2 regions of the Bacillus sp. NPDC094064 genome follow, and region 1 is predicted to be linked to the other one. Evidence: riboswitches for the same ligand, from Rfam matches in the RefSeq annotation. Region 1 holds a riboswitch; the other holds the start of a gene.
What was found. A riboswitch is a leader RNA that binds a small molecule or an ion and turns the genes downstream of it on or off. The one in region 1 is predicted to bind S-adenosylmethionine.
Positions count from the first base shown of each region.

Region 2: linked by a shared signal. The riboswitch ahead of ACQKNI_RS01045 (hypothetical protein) and the one ahead of ACQKNI_RS19865 (bifunctional homocysteine S-methyltransferase/methylenetetrahydrofolate reductase) in region 1 are both predicted to bind S-adenosylmethionine.

Region 1 covers NZ_JBNNUI010000009.1:88,221-98,977, forward strand. The annotation lists gene ACQKNI_RS19840 (class I SAM-dependent methyltransferase) at 1-284, shown strand, start outside; gene ACQKNI_RS19845 (ArsR/SmtB family transcription factor) at 435-725, opposite strand; gene ACQKNI_RS19850 (cysteine hydrolase family protein) at 1,161-1,673, opposite strand; gene metC (cystathionine beta-lyase) at 1,843-3,006, opposite strand; gene metI (cystathionine gamma-synthase/O-acetylhomoserine thiolyase) at 3,003-4,115, opposite strand; SAM riboswitch class I at 4,208-4,317, opposite strand; SAM riboswitch class I at 4,520-4,629, shown strand; gene ACQKNI_RS19865 (bifunctional homocysteine S-methyltransferase/methylenetetrahydrofolate reductase) at 4,700-6,532, shown strand; gene metH (methionine synthase) at 6,532-9,930, shown strand; gene murG (undecaprenyldiphospho-muramoylpentapeptide beta-N-acetylglucosaminyltransferase) at 9,949-10,757, shown strand, end outside.
Region 2 covers NZ_JBNNUI010000001.1:186,520-197,276, reverse strand. The annotation lists gene ACQKNI_RS01065 (TIGR00366 family protein) at 43-192, shown strand; partial or broken gene ACQKNI_RS01060 (TIGR00366 family protein) at 182-565, shown strand; gene ACQKNI_RS01055 (group-specific protein) at 735-1,097, opposite strand; gene ACQKNI_RS01050 (SWIM zinc finger family protein) at 1,123-1,560, opposite strand; gene ACQKNI_RS01045 (hypothetical protein) at 1,765-2,025, opposite strand; SAM riboswitch class I at 2,125-2,223, opposite strand; gene ACQKNI_RS01040 (hypothetical protein) at 2,347-2,538, shown strand; gene ACQKNI_RS01035 (YwiC-like family protein) at 2,571-3,293, opposite strand; gene ACQKNI_RS01030 (ECF transporter S component) at 3,478-4,179, opposite strand; gene ACQKNI_RS01025 (ABC transporter ATP-binding protein) at 4,152-5,807, opposite strand; gene ACQKNI_RS01020 (energy-coupling factor transporter transmembrane component T) at 5,786-6,664, opposite strand; gene ACQKNI_RS01015 (DUF4430 domain-containing protein) at 6,687-7,484, opposite strand; gene ACQKNI_RS01010 (DUF4430 domain-containing protein) at 7,541-9,298, opposite strand; gene rraA (ribonuclease E activity regulator RraA) at 9,639-10,118, opposite strand; gene ACQKNI_RS01000 (5'-methylthioadenosine/S-adenosylhomocysteine nucleosidase) at 10,379-10,757, opposite strand, start outside.

The sequences.
Region 1 (10,757 bases):
TGGATCTGACTACTCATATTCATTGGGATGAGCTGAAGGAGATTTTTAGCCTGCAAGGAATGAATGTGGTATGGCATAAGAAGCAATCTGAATTTTTGCTAGCGGCAGGAATATTAGAACAGCTTACGAGTCATCAAGATCGGGATCCTTTTTCAGAAGCTCAAAAACAAAATCGAGCAGTTCGTTCTATGATTTTGAACGGAGGATTAGGGAGTGCCTTTGATGTTGTGATACATACGAAAGATATGCAACATTTACAGTTAAATCGATATGTGACCATATAAAAAAACAAGACACAGTATATAGTTCTGTGTCTTGTTTTTTTATACGACTATTAATTATGTAGCATCATATATTTTCTCTCATGATATATATATATTAAAGATATGAGATAAAAAATATAGAATACGTCCTTTTTCTCTGTTTATTAGTCCCTAACCTAATAATACGCGAACGAGTTGAATAATTGTTTCGTTTTCTACTTTGTAGTAAATTTCTAATCCTTTTCTTTCGCTAGAAACGATTTTAGCGCTTTTTAACTTTGCTAAATGCTGTGAAATTGTAGATTGTGGCATGTTTAAGCCAGTGTACATTGTAGAAACGTTGCTTGGACCACGCTCGATTAATCCTTTTACGATACATAAACGAACAGGATGAGCAAGTACTTTCAATAATTCTGCATTGCTTTCATATAGTTCTAATTCTTTTTGAAAGGTTTCTAACATGTTCTTTTCCACCTCCGTGTGAGCTGTTATACCATACTATACATACCAAAAAATTAACGAAAAGAAAACAGTTGTTGCAGAAAAAAAGTCCTAAAGTAAAGAAATTGTAAGAAAAGAGACCCGGATGTAAATAAAGTAGATAAAATTGCATGGTTTTGTAAAATGACATTTTTGGGTGAAAATTTCGATGCGTTTTAAAAATTGAAAGATATAGATATATTTGTAACACAATCTTATCATGATTTTCTTATTCTTTCAAATGAATATACTAAATTTTAAAAATAATATGACAAAGGAATTATAATGATATATATAGAATATAAAACAGGTTAAAAGCAAAGAAGCTGAATGTAGTTAGCTTCTTCATAGTGATAATGAAATGTTTGAATGTAGCTGATAAATCTTAAACGTATTAAGACATTGGGATTATGTATTTTAGTGTTCATCTTTCATTAATTTTAGAAATCTGTGATTCCATATATTCTCATAAAATTCAATTGTTTCTTTTGCGGACATGAATGGGTTATTTAACGTTGAGGTTGTTTTCTGTACCATGAAGTTTTCATATCCCAGTCCGTGAGCAAATTTAATTGTAGCATCCATACAGTATTCTGTTTGGGCACCACAAAACTCAATACGATGTACAGATAATTGATCTAAAATCTCTTTTAAGTTTGTTTTATAAAATGAATTTGCATGTGTTTTTCTTACAAAAAAATCTTGTTCTTGAACATCTAGATCGGCATGTATAGCCCAAATCTCTTTTTCAGGTACTAAATCATCATCACAATGTTGAACGAAAAGAATTGGTTTATTTGAGTTTCTGTATGAAGAAATTCTGTTACTTACTTTTGTAAGTAAGTTTTGTAAGTCAAATAAATGCTCTTCGTTATAACATACCCCATTTTGTAAATCGATAACGATTAAAATATCTGCACAAGAATTCATTATTTTTACTCCTTTTTTAATTCTTAATATATCAATTAATACATTACTTGGAAATAGATAATGAACTTTTATTTTTTATGAACTATACAGACAGAACAGCATTAAAATGAATATGGTAGACAGCATAAATAGAAGATATGAAAACTTAATTTCATATCTTCTATTCGTCCTATGCATTTACAGGTTCTTCTACATAAGAAAGGGCATTTTCAAAATCGGATATTAAATCGTCAACATTTTCAAGACCGACGGATAACCGAAGTAATGAATTCGAAATACCTCTTTCATCACGAGCTTCTTGCGACAGTGCCGCATGTGACATTTTAGCTGGGTAGGAAAGAATCGATTCGACAGCTCCTAAACTAACTGCAAAGACAGGTAATTTTACTTTTGATAAAAATTGGCGGAGTGCATCTTCTGATTGTAAAGTGAAAGATAGGACAGCTCCGGCTGATGTAGCTTGAGATTGTTGAATATCAAATCCAGGATGTGATTGTAATCCAGGATAATAGACATTTTGCACTTTAGCGTGCTTTTGTAAATAGTGTGCAATTTTATTGGCGTTTGCAGCTGAATACTCAAGACGTACATGCAATGTTTTTAGACCGCGAAGCACGAGAGAGCAATCTTGTGGTCCTAAAATAGCACCAAAAGCATTTTGTAAAAATCCAAGTTTTTGAGCGAGTTCGGCATCTTTTACGACCGCTAATCCGGCAGTAACATCACTATGACCGGCAATGAATTTTGTGGCGCTATGCAGAACGATATCGGCGCCAAGGTCAAGTGGCTTCTGGAATAGTGGTGTCAAAAATGTATTATCAACAAAAGTAAGAGCACCAATAGATTTCGCGACTTTAGAAACCTCACGAATATTTGTCACTTTTAGAAGTGGATTAGAGGGTGTTTCTACATAAAAGAGTTTTGTATTGGATTTAATATTTTTCTTTATTTCCTCTACATTGGTCATATCAACAAATGTATGTGAAACACCGTAACGAGAGAGCACTTCAGTTATAATTCGGTAAGTGCCTCCATACACGTCTTCTGAAATGAGTACGTGATCGCCTTGCGAAAGAAGGAGAAATGCAGTAGAAATTGCTGCAATGCCGGATGCAAAAGCGAATCCCTTTGTTCCCCCCTCTAATAAAGCAATAATATCTTCAAGGGCTTCACGAGTTGGATTTCCAGACCGGCTATAGTCATATTTGCCGAATGTATCTACATCAAATTGGTGAAAAGTTGATGTATTATAGATGGGAACGTTAACAGCTCCTGTTTGCGAGTCATGTTTATATTGGTTGTGCAGTAAGAGTGTATCTATGGAATAACTCATATTCTTACACCTTCTTTTACAAGTTTAATGGCTTGCTGTAAGTCTTGAATTAAATCGTTACTATTTTCAATGCCAACGGAAAATCGCAGAAGACGATTACATACACCGTTTGCTGTTCTGATTTCTTCAGGAATATCAGCGTGTGTTTGTGTTGCTGGATACGTCATTAAACTTTCAACACCACCAAGACTTTCAGCAAACGTAATTAAGGATAAAGATTGTAAGAAGGGATTAATCCATGTTTCATCTTTAAGACGAAATGAGATCATGCCGCCTCTTCCAGGATAAAATACATCTGTCACCCCGTCTTCATCATTTAAATAAGCGACAACTGCTTTTGCATTTTCTTCATGTTGTCTCATGCGAAGCGCTAACGTTTTCATACCACGAATTAATAACCATGAGTCAAATGGGCTTAAGACCGCACCTGATGCATTGTGATAATGAGCGAGTTCCTCACAAAGTTTCTTTCCTTTTGCAACGACAAGGCCACTTAGTACATCGTTATGCCCACCTAAATATTTCGTTGCACTATGAAGTACGATGTCAGCGCCTTCTGTTAATGGTTGTTGTATATAAGGAGTATAGAATGTGTTGTCTACAATAAGAAGTAGACCGTGTCTTTTCGCTACAGTTGCGACAGCAGCGATATCGGTAACTTGCATTAATGGATTAGTCGGAGTTTCTATGAAAATAGCCTTCGTTTTAGGTGTGAGTGCTTGCTCGATTTGTTTAATAGATTGTGTATTTACGTATCTACATCGAACATTCCATTTTTTTTCATGTTCAGAAAATAATCGATATGTTCCACCGTATAAATCTTCAGAGACAATAAGTTCGTCTCCAGAGCGGAATAAAGAAAGAACGAGGAGAACAGCGGCCATCCCTGAACTACAGGCATAACCTTGTTCGCCATATTCTAAGTCTGCGATTGCCTGTTCTAAAAGACCACGAGTTGGGTTACCAGTTCGTGAATAGTCAAAACCAGTAGATTTACCAATCCCTTCGTGACGGTAAGCAGTTGAGAAATAAACGGGTGGATTAACAGTTCCTGTTGTAGTTTCGCTACGATTTCCGATTTGTGCTAGTTTTGTTTCAATAGTTGACATGTGAAAATTCCTCCTTTTTAAATTAACAATTAAGTGAATATAAATAAAAAAAGCCTTCTAAGAAGAAGGCTTTCGGTTTGAATAGAGTCTTCTTCTCATCTGTCAAATCTTTCACAATTTGCTGGAATTAGCACCTTATTAACAAGTGTTAATGGTTGCTGAGGCGTCATAGGGCCAGTCCCTCTACCTCTCTAGATAAGAATGTTTGTATGAAATTTTATTATGGATTTAACTTTACAACAAAAGATAATTGAATTGCAACTTTATTTTAAATAATTTTTATTTTTACGCAAGTATCATTGACTTTTGTATTTGTGCATGCTAAATTTATTAAAAAATTAACAAACATTGTTAAAAGGGGAACGTATTTCCTTTTAGCTACATAAATAAAATATATAGACAAACTCTTATTGAGAGCGGTGGAGGGAAAGGCCCTGTGAAACCCGGCAACCTTCAAACGAAATGTTTGAAACGGTGCTAATACCTGCAAAACGAATGTTTTGCATAATAAGAGGCGGAACAATTATGTCCCCCTCTTCACGGTGAAGAGGGGGTTTTTATATTGATAGAAATGAGGGAGATTCGTGAAATTACTAGATTTATTATCAAAAGGAATTGTAATAGGTGATGGTGCGGTTGGAACGTTATTGCATTCGCACGGTTTGCAAAGTAGTTTTGAAGAATTAAATGTATCTGATCCAGATTTAATTATATCGATTCATAAACAATATGTAGCTGCTGGAGCTGATGTAATTCAAACAAATACGTACGGAGCAAATGAAGCGAAATTACGTATGTATGGTTTAGAAAATCAAGTTACTGAAATTAATAGAGCGGCAGTAAAACTGGCGAAAGCATCTGTAACAGAAAGAAATGCAATTTTAGGAACAATTGGTGGTATGAAACATATCGGAGCTGTTACGACAACTGATATGGAGCGAGAATTTATGTTACTGGAACAGGCAAGTGCATTACTAGAAGAACAGGTTGATGGATTACTATTAGAGACTTTCTATGATGAGTTTGAATTACTTCATGCTGTTCAGGTGTTACGAAAACAAACGAATATTCCCATTGTAGCTCAATTAGCGTTACATGAGGCGGGTACGACTCAAAATGGAAATGATGTAAATGAAATATTAAAACAGCTTTTAGATTATGGGGCAAATGTCGTTGGATTGAATTGCCAACTAGGACCACTACATATGACAGAAGCCATGAAAATGATATCGATCCCTCAAAATGGCTACTTGTCAGCGTATCCGAATGCAGGACTCCCGAATTATGTGGAGGGGCGTTACGTATATGAGGGAAGCCCAGCTTATTTTGAAGCAATGGCACCGAAATTTATTGAGCAAGGTGTTCGGTTATTAGGTGGTTGTTGTGGTACGACTCCAGAACATATTGAATGTATGAAGCGTGCAACTCTAAATGTTACACCTGTAATAGAAAAGGACACGATTCAAAGACCAAAAGTAGTTCATACACACGAGAAGCGTTCGAAAGCCCACGTTACTTTAGCCGAGAAGGCAAAGAAACAAACGACAGTTGTAGTGGAATTAGATCCACCGAAAACGCTAGACACACAGCGATTTTTTGAAGGGGCAAGAGCACTGAAAAGAGCTGGAGCGGACGCTATTACTCTAGCAGATAATTCATTAGCATCACCTCGCGTTTCGAATATGGCGATGGGGGCATTATTAACGAAGCATGATATTCCAGTATTGACGCATTTAACGTGTAGAGACCATAACGTCATTGGACTACAATCTCACTTACTAGGTTTATCGGCGTTAGGTATGGAAGAAGTGTTAGCTTTAACTGGTGATCCAGCACGCGTTGGTGATTTTCCAGGTGCCACTTCTGTATATGATTTGTCCTCTATTGAGCTCATTAAAATGATTAAAGAAATGAACGATGGACGTTCTATTTTAGGGAAATCAATTGGTCCAGCAACAAGGTTCTCGGTCGGAGGAGCGTTTAATCCGCATGTTCGGCATTTAAAAGCGGCAGTAAAACGAATGGAACGAAAAATAGATGCTGGAGCAGAATACTTTTTAACGCAGCCGATTTATGATGTTGCTTTAATTAAAGAAGTATATGAAGCGACAAAGCATTTGGAACAACCTATTTTTATTGGGATTATGCCGTTAATAAGTAAACGGAATGCAGACTTTCTTCATTTTGAGGTGCCAGGTATTAATCTACCTGAAGCAATAAGGGAGAGAATGGATGGACATGAAACGAAAGAGGCAGCAATTGAGGAAGGGATTCACATTTCGCAAGAATTGATCGATGCGGCGATGAAATATTTTAATGGTATTTATCTTATTACACCATTTCTAAAATATGAAATTACAGAACATCTCGTTAAATATGTGAGAGAAAAGCAAGAAGTGAAAGAAGGTATTAATTGATGAAGTGTATAGAAGAAAAATTAAAAAATAACATCTTAATATTAGATGGTGCAATGGGGACAATGATCCAACAAGAGGACTTAACTGCGGAAGATTTCGGGGGAGAAGAGTACGAGGGTTGTAATGAATATTTAGTAGAAACAAGACCAGATGTCATTTTAAAAATTCATAAAGCTTATATTGAAGCTGGAGCAGATATTATTGAAACAAATACATTTGGTGCTACGAATATCGTATTGAGTGATTATGATTTGTCTCATTTAGATGAAAAACTAAATGAAAAAGCGACACTCTTGGCGAAGCAAGCTGTTACAGAAAGCGGAAAGGAAGTATATGTTGCAGGTGCGATGGGACCGACAACAAAAGCAATTAGTGTTACAGGAGGAGTTACGTTTGAAGAACTAACTGAAGCTTATACAAGGCAGGCGAGAGGATTATTAAGAGGCGGAGTTGATGTGTTACTCGTTGAGACAAGTCAAGATATGCGTAACGTGAAGGCAGCTTATATTGGAATTCAAGCCGCTTTTGAAGAACTGAAAAAAACAGTTCCTATTATGATTTCAGGAACGATTGAGCCGATGGGAACGACTTTGGCAGGGCAAACAATCGAAGCTTTTTATTTATCGGTAGAGCATATGAAGCCGTTATCGGTTGGGTTAAACTGTGCGACTGGTCCGGAGTTTATGAGGGAACATATTCGTTCACTATCTGATTTATCGGAGTGTTACATTTCTTGTTATCCAAATGCAGGTCTTCCTGATGAAGATGGGCATTATCATGAATCTCCTTCTTCTCTCGCTGAAAAAGTGAAGCGCTTTGCTGAAGAAGGATGGGTGAATATTATCGGTGGTTGTTGTGGTACAACGCCAGAACATATAAAAGTAATGAAATCCGCGCTAGCATCTCTTAAGCCACGTGAGCACCACGAACGAGAAGGACATGGGATTAGTGGGTTAGAGGCATTGCAATATGATGATTCAATGAGACCGTTATTTGTTGGTGAAAGAACAAACGTTATTGGATCACGTAAATTTAAACGATTAGTAGCAGAAGGGAAATTTGAAGAGGCTGCTGAAGTGGCAAGAGCGCAAGTGAAGAAAAATGCTCATATTATTGATATTTGTATGGCTGACCCGGACCGCGATGAAATAGAAGATATGGAAAACTTCTTGGCAGAAGTTACGAAAGTGTTAAAAGTACCGATTATGATTGACTCAACAGATGAAAATGTGATGGAGCGAGCTCTTACGTATATTCAAGGAAAAGCGGTTATTAATTCCATTAATTTAGAAGATGGTGAAGAACGATTTAAAAAAGTGACACCTCTTCTTCAAAAATACGGTGCCGCTATCGTTGTAGGAACAATTGATGAAGATGGTATGGCTGTAAGTGCAGAAAAAAAGATAGAAATTGCGAAAAGAAGCTATGAATTACTTACGAAGAAGTATGGTATACGTCCGTCTGATATTATTTTTGATGCGCTCGTGTTTCCTGTAGGGACAGGTGATGAGGAATATATCGGTTCAGCGGCAGCGACGATAGAAGGAATTCGCCTTATTAAAGAAGCGTTACCAGAATGTTTAACAATTTTAGGTGTGAGTAACATATCGTTTGGTCTACCACCAGCTGGACGTGAAGTTTTAAATTCTGTCTTTTTATATCATGCAACGAAAGCAGGATTAGATTACGCGATTGTGAATACGGAAAAATTGGAACGATATGCGTCAATTCCAGAGGAAGAAAAACGTCTTGCAGATGCATTACTTTTTGAAACGACGCAAGAGACGTTAGAAGAATTTACAAATTTCTATCGCGCGGCAAAAAAGAAAGATGTCGTTGTGCAAGAAACGTTAACTCTCGATGAGCGACTAGCAAATTATATTGTAGAAGGTACGAAACAAGGGTTACACGAGGATTTAAGTCTTGCTCTTGAAGAAGGCAGGAAACCTCTTGATATTATTAATGGTCCGCTTATGACAGGAATGGATGAGGTGGGACGATTATTTAATAATAATGAGCTTATCGTTGCTGAAGTATTGCAAAGTGCTGAAAGTATGAAAGCTGCCGTAAGTTATTTAGAGCCACATATGGAATCTAGCGATAGTGCGAAAAAAGGGAAAGTATTATTAGCAACTGTAAAAGGTGATGTGCATGATATCGGGAAAAATCTTGTTGAAATTATTTTAGCGAATAACGGATATGAGATTATTAATTTAGGAATCAATGTTCGTTCGGATCGAATTGTTCAAGAAGTACAAGAAAAGAAGCCTGATATTATTGGTCTTTCTGGGTTATTAGTAAAATCAGCGCAACAAATGGTAACGACGGCTGAAGATTTAAAAGCGGCAAATATTGATATTCCAATCGTTGTAGGCGGGGCAGCGTTAACGAGAAAATTTACAGATAATCGCATTTCGCCATCCTATAAAGGACTCGTATGTTATGCGAGTGATGCGATGACCGGGCTTGATATTATTAATAGGCTTCAAAAAGAAGAAGAGCGTGAGAAGATGAAGCAGGATAAAAAAGAACGTCATCTTCATATCGTAACAAAAGAAGAGAAGAAAGTAGAAATTCCAGTAGTAATTGAGCCGTTACCAAAATCAGAGGTTATCGTGCCGGATTCAACAAAACGAATTGTATTACGAGATGTTCCTGCCCTCCATCTCGCACCGTTTTTAAATAGACAAATGCTACTTGGACATCATCTTGGATTAAAAGGAAATGTGAAGAAGCTTTTGAAAGAAGGGGATAAAAGAGCGCATGAATTAAATGATTTAATAGACGAGTTATTAGTAGAAGGACAATCTTGGTTAAAACCGAAAGCGGTGTATCAATTTTTCCCAGCGCAAAGCGACGGACAAAACATTGTAATATATGATCCGGAAGATCATACGCGTATTATCGAGCGTTTTACATTCCCAAGGCAAGGAAAAGCACCATACCGTACTTTAGGTGATTATTTACGCCCAGTTGGAGATGAGATGGACTATGTTGCTTTCTTATCTGTTACTGTTGGGGAAGGCGTTCGGGACATTGCTGAAGAGTGGAAAGCGAAAGGTGATTATTTACGTAGTCATGCTATTCAATCGTTGGCGCTTGAATTAGCAGAAGGGCTCGCGGAAAAAACACATATGCTCATCCGTGACCGCTGGGGAATTCCGGACTCACCGGAACTGACGATGGAAGAACGTTTCCGCACGAAGTATAGAGGAATACGCGTTTCATTTGGTTATCCAGCATGTCCAGAACTTGCGGATCAAGAAAAGTTATTTCGTCTCATTCATCCAGAAGAAATAGGTATTTCATTAACGGAAGGATTTATGATGGAGCCAGAAGCGTCTGTAACGGCTATGGTATTTTCTCACCCTGAGGCAAGATATTTTAGTGTATTATAGTGTAGAAGGGGGAGACGTATGAAGAAAATAGTCTTTACAGGTGGCGGTTCAGCCGGGCATGTAACACCTAATTTAGCCATTATCCCGCACTTACAAGAACAGAATTGGGATATCTCTTATATCGGTTCTCATCAAGGAATTGAGAAAACGATTATAGAAAAGGAAGGCATTCCGTACTATAGTATTGCAAGCGGAAAGCTACGCCGTTATTTTGATTTGAAAAATATAAAAGATCCTTTTCTTGTAATGAAGGGTGTTATGGATGCGTATGTAAGGATTCGAAAACTAAAACCGGATGTGATTTTTTCAAAAGGTGGTTTCGTATCTGTACCAGTCGTAATTGGAGGATGGTTAAATAAAGTTCCTGTTTTATTACATGAATCTGATATGACGCCAGGACTAGCAAACAAAATTGCGCTCCGTTTTGCTTCGAAAATATTTGTTACATTTGAAGAAGCTGCGAAACATTTACCGAAAGAAAAAGTAATTTATACAGGGTCTCCTGTACGTGAAGAAGTGCTAAAGGGAAATCGTGAAAAAGGTTTAGCATTTTTAGGTTTTTCACGTAAAAAGCCAGTTATTACAATCATGGGAGGAAGTTTGGGCGCGAAGAAAATTAATGAAACGGTTCGAGAAGCGTTACCAGAACTTCTGAAAAAGTATCAAATTGTTCATCTTTGTGGAAAAGGTAATCTTGATGAAAGTTTACAAAATAAAGAAGGATATAAACAATTTGAATATGTACATGGGGAGTTACCCGATGTATTAGCGACAACAGATTTTGTTATTTCACGTGCGGGGTCCAATGCCATTTTTGAGTTTTTAAC
Region 2 (10,757 bases), on a different contig from region 1:
CCAACCTCGAATAATTGACATACATAAGGAGGTTGATCTATTTTGTTTCGTTCATTTACAAATGGTTGCGTCGCCTTAGTGCAACGCTTCTTGCCAGAACCGTTTATTTTATCATGTTTATTAACTGTTTTCGTTATCTTCTTCGGCATGTTTGCAACGCACCAAACACCGGTTGAGATGATTAATCATTGAGGCAAATAGTGAAGGACTTTCACTTGGCGGAGCTATTTCTAATTTCTTTATTAGCATTTCAAACGAAACGACTTTCCCGCTCTTTACATTTTTAAGTGCTGGCATCGTTAATATTTTCGTTCCATCTGGTGGCAGTCAATGGGCTGTACAAGCACCAATTATGATTCCAGCTGGCGCTGAACTTGGTGTACCTGCTGCAAAAACAGCGATGGCCATTACGCGAGGCGATGCTTGGACGAATTTAATTCAACCTTTCTGGGCATTACCAGCATTAGCGATAGCTGGTTTAGGTGCTCGTGATATTATGGGATTTTGCGTTGTTAACTTACTATATGCTGGTTTTATCATTAGTCTATGCTTCTTATTTATTTAAATAAAAAGCTAGTTTTATACTAGCTTTTTTACATAATAAATTATTTACCCCGCATTAACGGGCAGTAAACTCTCATCCATACGCAAAGCAGTTAGGTGTGAGATCAACTGCCCGTAAATGCCCGATTGGTTCAACTAATAATCAGTGGGAAGAACAAAACCCCCACTGATTAAAGTTTCACTTTATTTCCCATGCAATTTATAATCGTTTCCCACCCTATCTCCGTAAGATGTAATGACTCAAATGCAAAAAAATCTTCACATACTTTTTCAATTAGATGTGGATTTCCCCTTAAGAAATCCCACCGTAACACTTTAGGAAGAAAATACATTTCATATTCTTTACTTCCCCGTACCACCTCATCCACTTCTCTTTCACAAATGCCTCGTATTAAATAATCATTTCTTAATTGTATTTGAACTTGCCCGAACACTTCGCTACATTTCTTCAATTGAAGTAAACATGTAATGTACGTCCGAAAAAGTTCATCATCATACTGACAACACTTTATAATACGATCAAGTTCATTCATAATGTACGAGCCTTTTCTTTCATAGTTAAAGCTTCCCCTTCTTTAACATCTTCTCTACAACTTGCACGTTTTTCGAACTTTGCAACAATCGGTTTAATACTGTAAGTAACTCCTCTTTTTCTAAATCTTCCAGTTTCTCTTTAACTGTACTCTCACCTACATGTTGAATATCATAAACAACTGCCGCCATATGCTTGCAAAGATTCTCATACGGACATTCGCAGCTACTTTCTGCGAAATCTTCTAGATCAATAATTACTTCATAGTTTCCTGCATTTCCAGTAACAAAAGCAAATACTTTCTTATCGTGTATTTCAACATCTTCTACATGCCCATCTTCGTAATATTCATATCCTCTATCTATAATATACTTTGGAATCCATTTCGTTATATCTTTTAATAAGTAAGCGTACATACTTGCACCTCTTCCTTTAATTCCCTTTTGACTTAAAAAAACCTGCATGTTATTCTAATAACTGTCAAATAGCGAGTCTATATGACAAAACGACTGACACCTATTCGGCGGAGGTGTCTCTTTTCATTTGCAGCCGATACGAAGTGCCTCTTTCAGGCACATTCAATCTTTGACACTACACACTCAACACCATTCCCTGTATCAGGCTGCTTTAGCAGTCTTTTACACTACATACTTCAAAAAAAAGAGAGCCTAGCTCCCTTTTCTCGCCTTATAAAATACCCCTTTTTCAGCATAGAGATATTCATCATCAGCTAAAGTAATTTTCCCATCCAGTTTTAGTTCGTCTAATAGCCTTGATAAATAAAATTGATGTAACATCTTTTTCGTGAATTTTCCTTCATGATGCGAAACGATATGTTCTTGAATATCTAACAATGATATTGGCTTATCTTGCTCTATCATATATTCATAAACTGTACTACGCAGTTTTACGTATTTTTCGAGTGTCACAGTAATGCGCAACCCCTTTCTTCTTAATATAAATTTTCGTAATCGGTTTTTTTTGCAACAAAAAAACCTCTCCGATAAGAAGAAGTTACGTATATCTTCGTCTTATCTCCCAGAACAAATATGTTCTGCTGGAATTAGCACCTGCATCGCGGTTGCTGGGTTTCATCGGGCCAGTCCCTCCACCTCTCTGGATAAGAAAATATTCACTTTAAAATTAACTATACGTAATTTCACTTTAATTGTCAAACAAATATAACAAATTATATTTTCTTTTTTACTGTTCATACTATACATATATGAACATTCAAGGAGGAGTATGAAATGCATCAAAACGCCCGTGGATATGTACAAGATTCTTTTCAATCATTACAAGAAGCAAAACATTGTTTAGAAGAAGCACTACAGACTGTTGAAAAAGATTTTAATCGCGCTCGTATTGAACAATCCCTTTATGCGATCGAACAAGCTATTCAACGCTGCGATTACACCGTTCACATTTTAGAACAAGATTGAAAAAACTTCCCATCATACGGTGGGAAGCTTTTTCAAATGGCATACTTCATTATTATTGCCGTTATGATTAGAAAATATACAGAATTAACAATTTCTAAAATTCCTACTTTTATGATAGAGATTTTTTTGCCATACAACACAATTGCTCGAATAACACTTGGTACAAAAATAAGAGAACACCACGGATTCATAGTAAAAATGATAATCGTTAATACAATATGATACCCCCAAGATATAAGACGATATTTCGGGTTATTTTTCTCACGAATCATCGTTTTTACATAAAACGTACTTCCTAAAAAATATAAAAATGAAATAAGCGCAATGAATAATGCTGTTGTATCTATGAGTTTCATTGAAAAATAATAACTGACTAAACCACCGATACAGAAAACAATAATCGCGCTAATGTCATTTAGTAATGCTCTTTCATTCTTTTGACGAGCGTAATACATATTTACAATAAACAATGGAATCATGACTACTACGAATAAAAGAATTCGCCATTCATATAATAAAGAAATCATTCCAAATATGAATGCAATCATAAAATACACAATTGCAGCGTGTAAAAACTCTTTTTTTCGTCTTTGCTTTATGTACATGAGAAATGGATACGTTGCTAAATAGATAAAGAACCACGCTAAAAACAATGGAATATGATAAATGGTAGGTTTCCCAAGTATGACACTTAATAGAAACGGTATAACAAGCATGGCCCATGCACCATGTTGCTTCGGAATAACTAACTTCATTAACTATACACCTCCCTTTTGAAAATAGTTCTCACCTACTATTATACAAATAATTTTATATAATAACGGATATATATTAGATCTATTTTTTGACAACAAAAAATGCTCCTTACAATATGTAAGAAGCATGAAAGAGGCAAACGAATATGTAAGTCGCGACCCTACCTTATAAGAGTATGCTTTTCTATGCCATGTTATGCTTATCTAATATGCCATATTTCCTTTTAAATCTTGTAAGAATCGTAATCCAAGATGTACTAAATAGTAGTAGAAAAATAACATTCGATATCGCGTGACTAAGATCGAAATAAAAACTTGCAGTATAGTAAGCAATAACTGTTTCCCACGTTGCTTCCTGTATAAACCCAAGAAGACCCCAAAAATTCATAATCCAGCCAAATAGAAATCCAACGGCAAATCCATATATGAGTCGTCCCCATAGTTTTTTCATCAAAAATGTATTTCGGAGTAATCCTGCTATGAAGCCAATCATACCCCACGAAAACATTTGCCACGGCGTCCACGGACCTTGTCCTAAAAAGATGTTAGACACAATCGCCGCTGTTGCACCGATCATAAAACCAGTTTCACTCCCAAACACAATTGCAGAAACGATAATAACGAAAGAAGTCGGTTGTACACTCGGTAAAATCGAAAATGGTACGCGGCTAACTGCTGCTATTGCCGCTAATACGGCAACGAGAACAATTTCACGTGAAACAAACGCCTTTCTTTCAAAGCGGATATAGAATGGTAACATAATAATAGCTAATACAAACAAACTACTTACCATGTAATAACCGTCCATAATAAGTGTTGTAAAGAGTAATGTACCTATTAGTAGCGCAAAAATACATATTATGAATGCAACATATCGTTTGGACACGCTTCGTACACATCCTCCCACGTTAATGCATATGGCAATTCTTTTCGAATGAATCGATTGATAGATGTTGTATAAAAGAAGTTACCACTAAAAAATTCTTTCGGTGCATCATTCATAATAACTGTTCCATCAAATAACATCATGCATTGATCCACGTATTTCGCCGCAAATTCAATATCATGCGTTGCCATTACAATCGTTGTACCTTCTTTTTGCAGCTTCTTAAATAGCTCTCCTACTCTCTCTTTCTTCCATGGATCCAATCCCTTTGTCGGTTCATCCAGTAATAATAACGTTGGCTTTGACAATAACGTTGTACATAACGCGAGTAATTGTTGCTCTCCCCCGCTACAATCATGCGGATGGCGTTCTTTAAGCGCATATAGCCAAAACTTTTTAAGCTGTTGTTCTGCCATTTCTCTTCCTTGTTCTCCGTATAATTCCCGTGCACGTTCATACACTTCATCCCACACTGTATCAAATGTAAAATGATAATATGGATGCTGCGATACATACCCGATCCTTTTAAACCGTTCTTTCGAATCAATTTTATGTATCACTTTCCCATTCCACTTTACTTTCCCTCTTCTCGCTTTTTGTAACCCCGCTAAAATCATCAAAAGTGTAGACTTACCTGTACCATTTTTTCCAACAAGAGCTACCCATTTTCCTTTCTCGATCGATACTGTTAAATCTCGTAAAATAAGCGGACTATTTTTTTCATATTGAAAAGATATATGCTCTGCACTTAAAATAATTTCTTGCTTTTCACTTTGTGCTATTGGCTCATATACATATGATATTGCTGAAAAATCATTCATTTTCATTTGCGCCTCTCGCACTGTAAACGGAATATCTTTCGCATTCCACTCTAAAAACAATCTTGGAATTTGCGGAATAAATGGACGGAACTTTTCTACTTCCCACATATTCGATACAACCGTTTTCGGACTACCGTCATACACGATTCGGCCGTTATTCATGCAAATGACGCGCGTTGCGAGTGGTATTACTTCATCTAAACGATGTTCACTTAAAATAATCGTAATTCCAAGCTCTTCATTAATACGCTTTAACAATCCTAAAAACTCTTTTGCAGCAATCGGATCTAACTGCGCTGTCGGTTCATCTAATAATAGTAGTTTCGGCTGCATAACTAATACCGCAGCTAAATTGACAAGTTGCTTTTGCCCGCCAGATAGCGTATGAACAGATTGGTGCAATAAATCTTGAAATCCTAAGAAACTAATAAGCTCAGCTATTCGTTTTTGAATAATATGAGATGGTAACCCGATATTTTCTAAAGAAAATGCTAATTCTTGAATCACTGTATCCATTACGAGCTGGTTTTCTGGATTTTGAAACACCATTCCAATTTCTTGTGCAGATAATAAATCTGGTACTCCCTCTAATAAAACACCTTCATAAAACAACTCTCCCGAACGCGTACCGATTGGAAGTAACTCCTTTTTAAAATGTTTTAATAAAGTCGTCTTCCCAGAACCCGATCCGCCCACAAGTGTAATGAACTCACCTTTTTGAACAGAAAGAGAAATATGCTGTAACGCGTATTCGTTTTCATCAGCATATACAAATGATAAATTGTTTATTTCTGCATGCGCCACCATATCCACTCCCTTCCTTCCATCATAATTGGTAAACTAATAAACATCGTAAATACTACAAACATCATCCCGTCGTATTGCTGAAATAGCATAGATTCGACTTTCGGATAAATAATTAATTTTCCTCCGCCATAATTACTAAAGATGACAGCAGCTATAAATAGAATTATTAAATAACTGAGCATATACCAATCGCGTTTTTCCATTCTATATCGAATATACGTTGTACGCTTCGTTACACCAAATCCACGAGCTTGCATAGAATCGGCCGTTTGCAGTGCATCTTCTAACGAACAAATTAATAACACTTGCAACAATTGCATACCATTTTTCACGCGTTCAATAATGGAACCTGCATCAACTTGTACACCTTTCGTTTTTTGTACGAGTGTAATTTTCTGCAACCGCCTAATAAACAACGGCACAAACCTTACTGTAATCATCGTTAACAATGCAACTTTCGGTGAAATTCTAGAAAACAAATATAAAAATTTATGACTTGAAATAATATCATTATACGACGCGAACGTGAACATAATCGCAACTAGTAATAATCCCATTACTAGTCCGAACATAATTGCCTCAAGCTTAATACGGCTATCACCTAACCAGAATAACGTAGTTCGGCCTCTATGCGTTAATAACGAATTAAATAAAATCACCATAAAAAAGAAGACGATTGTGCCCGGTAACATTTTTCTTATCTTTTCGCTATTCCCTTGCATCACATTTAACATAACGATTAATAGTATTGCTCCAATTAAAAAAAGAGGATGAAGACACATCATACATAGTATCATCACCCCGATATAATAGAAAAAATTCACAAAAGGATGTAAAGAAGAAAAACTTATTTTCATAGTCCTTTACCGAATGCCTTTCTTATTTTAATACAAACACCCACTCGATTGTATCTCCTGGTTTTACTGTCACTACACCAGCACTATGGTTTGGAAACGAACCGTTCACACGATATTTCCATCCACTAGTAGCGGTAATATCTTTTTCATATAAATCATTAATCCCTTTTACATAAATACCGTCTTTAGAGCCCATCGCATCCACATCTAATCCTGTACGCTGCAATACTTTATAAACAGTATCGCCTTCTTGTACATCAATCTTTTTCGCACCTAATAAGTATCCTTCATTACCTTTTACGGAAATAGTAACTTGTTTTGCTTTAGGTTCTGGTATTGGATCTGGTTTTTTTGGTTCAGGAGTTGGTACTGCCGGAGTCGGTATCGTTTTCTCCTCTTTATTCGGATCAACCTTTTGCTCCTGCTTCGGTGTTTCTTTCGGCTGATTCACAACCTTCGCTTCTTCATTTACTTCTTGCGCTTTCGGTTGCTGTTGTTTCTCTTCTTGTGCTTTTTGTTGTTCTGGTTGTTTCGTAGCAGCCGGTTGTTCCTGAGGCTTTTCTTCTTTCTTTACTTCTGGTTGTTCCTGAGGCTTCTCTTCTACTTTTTGTTCTTGTTTCTCTTTTTGCTCTTCTTGCTTATTTTGCTCTGGTTCAGCCTGTTTTTCTTCCGGTTTTACTTTATCTTTTTGTTCTTCTTGTTTCGCTACCTCTTCTTGCTTTGGTTCTACCTTCTTCTCTGGCTGTACAGCCGCCTCTTCACATCCGGCAAGTAGCCCGAGCGAAAGCATTAAAGAAATGAACCATTTCACCTTACTCATCTTATCTCTCACCTTTCATACGAAAATTAGGAGCAAATGATTGCTCCTAATTTTTGTTAAGCTGCTTTACGTCTCCATAATACATATGCAGAAGCAATACATAATACACCCATACCTACTTCTGCAGCCGCACTATGAGAAGATGCTCCTGTTTTTGGTAGCATGTTATCATTTCCGGATTTTTTATTTTTAGCCGGTTCGTTATCTACAACAACTTTTACATTTTCATTTTTTGTTTCTTGTTGCACTTGTTTTTCTTCTTGTGGTTGTTCAGTAACTTCTTTTTCTACTACAACTTTTTCTGAATCCACATTAGGTTTTGTATCTATTTCAGTGACAGATACATTTGACCAATCATAAATCGATTTCCCAGGCTCTTTAAACTGAATTAAAGCTAATAATGCTTGCTCTGTAGCTATTCCACTACCGTTTTGATCACTTGGTAACCATTTGAATTCACCATTTGGAAGTTGATATGACAGTAGATTTTGCATTGCCTTGTGAAGACGATTTTGATCTACATCTTTAACAAGTGATAATCCAATAATTGCTTGCGCAGTACTATTTGAATTTTCTTGTCCATCTGCAGAAAACCCGCCATTTTCTAGCTGCTCTTTATATAAATACGCAACAGCTTTTTGCACAGCTGGTTTCACATCTGGTCGCTCTTGATAAGGAGCTAATGCTGATAACACCATAGCCGTTACATCAACGCTACTAGCACTTTCTTTACTGCTTGCACTATCATAAGTCCAGCCACCATCTGTGTGTTGCGTGTTTAAAAGTGACTCTACTAACGCAACTCGATTCCATTTTGATTCAACTGGAATCTCATATTTCTTCGTATCAAATGCAAGTAAAGCAAATGCATAACCTGTAACAGAATTCACTTTATCTGATTCATACAATTTTTGAACTAAGTTATGTTCTCCTACCTTTTTAGGATCTGCATTCATTGCATTCATCATAATAATCGTTCTAGCTAAATCTGTTGCTGAAAAACGATTCACACGCTTTTCTACTTTTTCTGTTACTGCTTTAACGTAATTTAATTGCGCCTCAATTGGTACATTCTTACCAGAACGAGCAAGTCCTAAAGCTACCCAATCACTTTCAATTCCATCTTGTAACATCTTTTCAGACGTTTTAGAAATTGCTTCGTTTACTTGTGCTGCAGGAACTTGAATGTTCTCTTGCTTTGGTTCTTCTGGTTTTGGATCATCTGTCTTTGGTTCTTCTGGTTTTTCTTGCTTTGGATCATCCGTCTTTGGTTCTTCTGGTTTTTCTTGCTTTGGATCATCCGTCTTTGGTTCTTCTGGTTTTTCTTGCTTTGGATCATCTGTCTTTGGTTCTTCAACAGTTTTACAAGTTCCAAATTTATCTAATGTTTGTTGTAATGTTTCTTGACTCATATTGCTCCAGTCTGAAACATAGCGGAATACAATAACGTCTCCAGACTCTAATTTATAACTATCTGCCCCAACTTGTGCAGCTTTATCATTTACATCATACAACCAACCGCTTGTGTCCCCAGCCATTAAGCCGTCAATGCCTTTTACATACGTTCCAAACGACATCGTTTCAGATGTTACTTTGTCCCCCATGACTTTTTGCAGCAAACTTAAAGCTGTTTCCCCATCTTCAATTTGCTCTTCTTTCGGACATAACATAATGCCTTTTTGTGATTCACCAATAATTGCAAGTTTTGCTGTATTTCCTTCAGCAAACGTAATATGTACTGTATTCGCAAAAGAAACAAATACAAGTGTAACTGCCATTAACGACGTAAGCAGCCATTTTTTTAATGTTGCCATCCCAAAATTTCCTCCCTTACTACCATTTACACAAAAAAAGGCCCTTCAAGGGCGTGCGATTGACACTCTTTTTTTGTAAGTGCCGAACAAAAATGCACAACACCTCCTACCCGCATCATTTGCGGCTATATTTGTATAGGAAAAATAATTTCGTTTATGAACGTATCATTGTGATAACATTCACTTTTCTAGGCAAAACTAACTTCCATTTAAGTTATCGTAAAACGATAAACCTATACATTCTGTAAATTATAAATTTCTGTATTATTTTACTATTGACAAAGGATTTTGTCCACGCTTTATCGGATTTATTTTGTAAGAATAATAACTTTCTAATCTCTTAACTATGCAAACTCTTTTCACTAATAATAACCCCATCTTCATCCGCATAAACATATTCATTTGGCTTCCATTCTACTCCTCCAAATTGTAATGAAATATTCCTGTCGCCTTTTCCTTCTTTTACACTTCTATTTGGCATCGTTCCTAACGCTAAAATACCAATATTAATATTCTTTAGTTCACTAGAATCACGAACATATCCATTCACAATAATCCCTGCCAGCTTTCTTTCTTCCGCAATAGCTGCCAAATTATCGCCGAGTAACGCACAATTCGTAGAAGCTCCTCCATCAACAACTAATACCGTTCCTTCTGGTAATGTTTGCAATCCTTCCTTCACTAGTACATTATCATCCTTCACTTTTACCGTTGCAATTTTCCCGTGGAATTGTTCTTTCTTCCCAAAAGACCGAAAAGACTGGCGGCATATTTGTAATTCTTTTTCAAACTCATCACATAGATCCGTAGTTTTCCACATCTTTTTCCCTCTTTTCCTTTTTCTTTCTATATAACTTATTCTTGGATTATTTTCGTTTCCCTGTCTATTGTTGCAATAATTTGTATGTAGACGAACGATCTTAGAAAACTAGATTGCAATTTGCTTCAGCAAAAACTTCTATACTATTGAAACGTTACGAACTACTTTAGTAGTGAATAAGAAAACAGCAAATACCCCGAAACAAACAACTTTTGTCGTTCATGTCGGGGTTACTTAGCCTTTCTTTACTAGAAATAATGTTATTTACTTGGCAACGTATCGATATACTTTTTAACTACTTCATATACATATTCTTGATTTGCCGCTGCTGTGTTTGGATTGTATTTTCCGCCGTTCGTTTTATTGTTAGATAATACTCGAATTCCTAAAAATGGTACGTCATACGCTTTTGCGATTTGCGCTGCTGCAGCGCCTTCCATTTCTTCAACAGATGTACCGTATTTTGTATGGAACCATTTAATTCTATCCACTTCATTATTCCAAACATCTGCTGAGCCAATCGTACCTTCAACTACTTTACCTTTTGTATATGTGTCTTTTACCGCATTCGCTACTGCAAGTAAATCCTTATCTCCCTCGTAGTATCGGACTTTCTCAGCATTTGGATCTTCTCCTGCA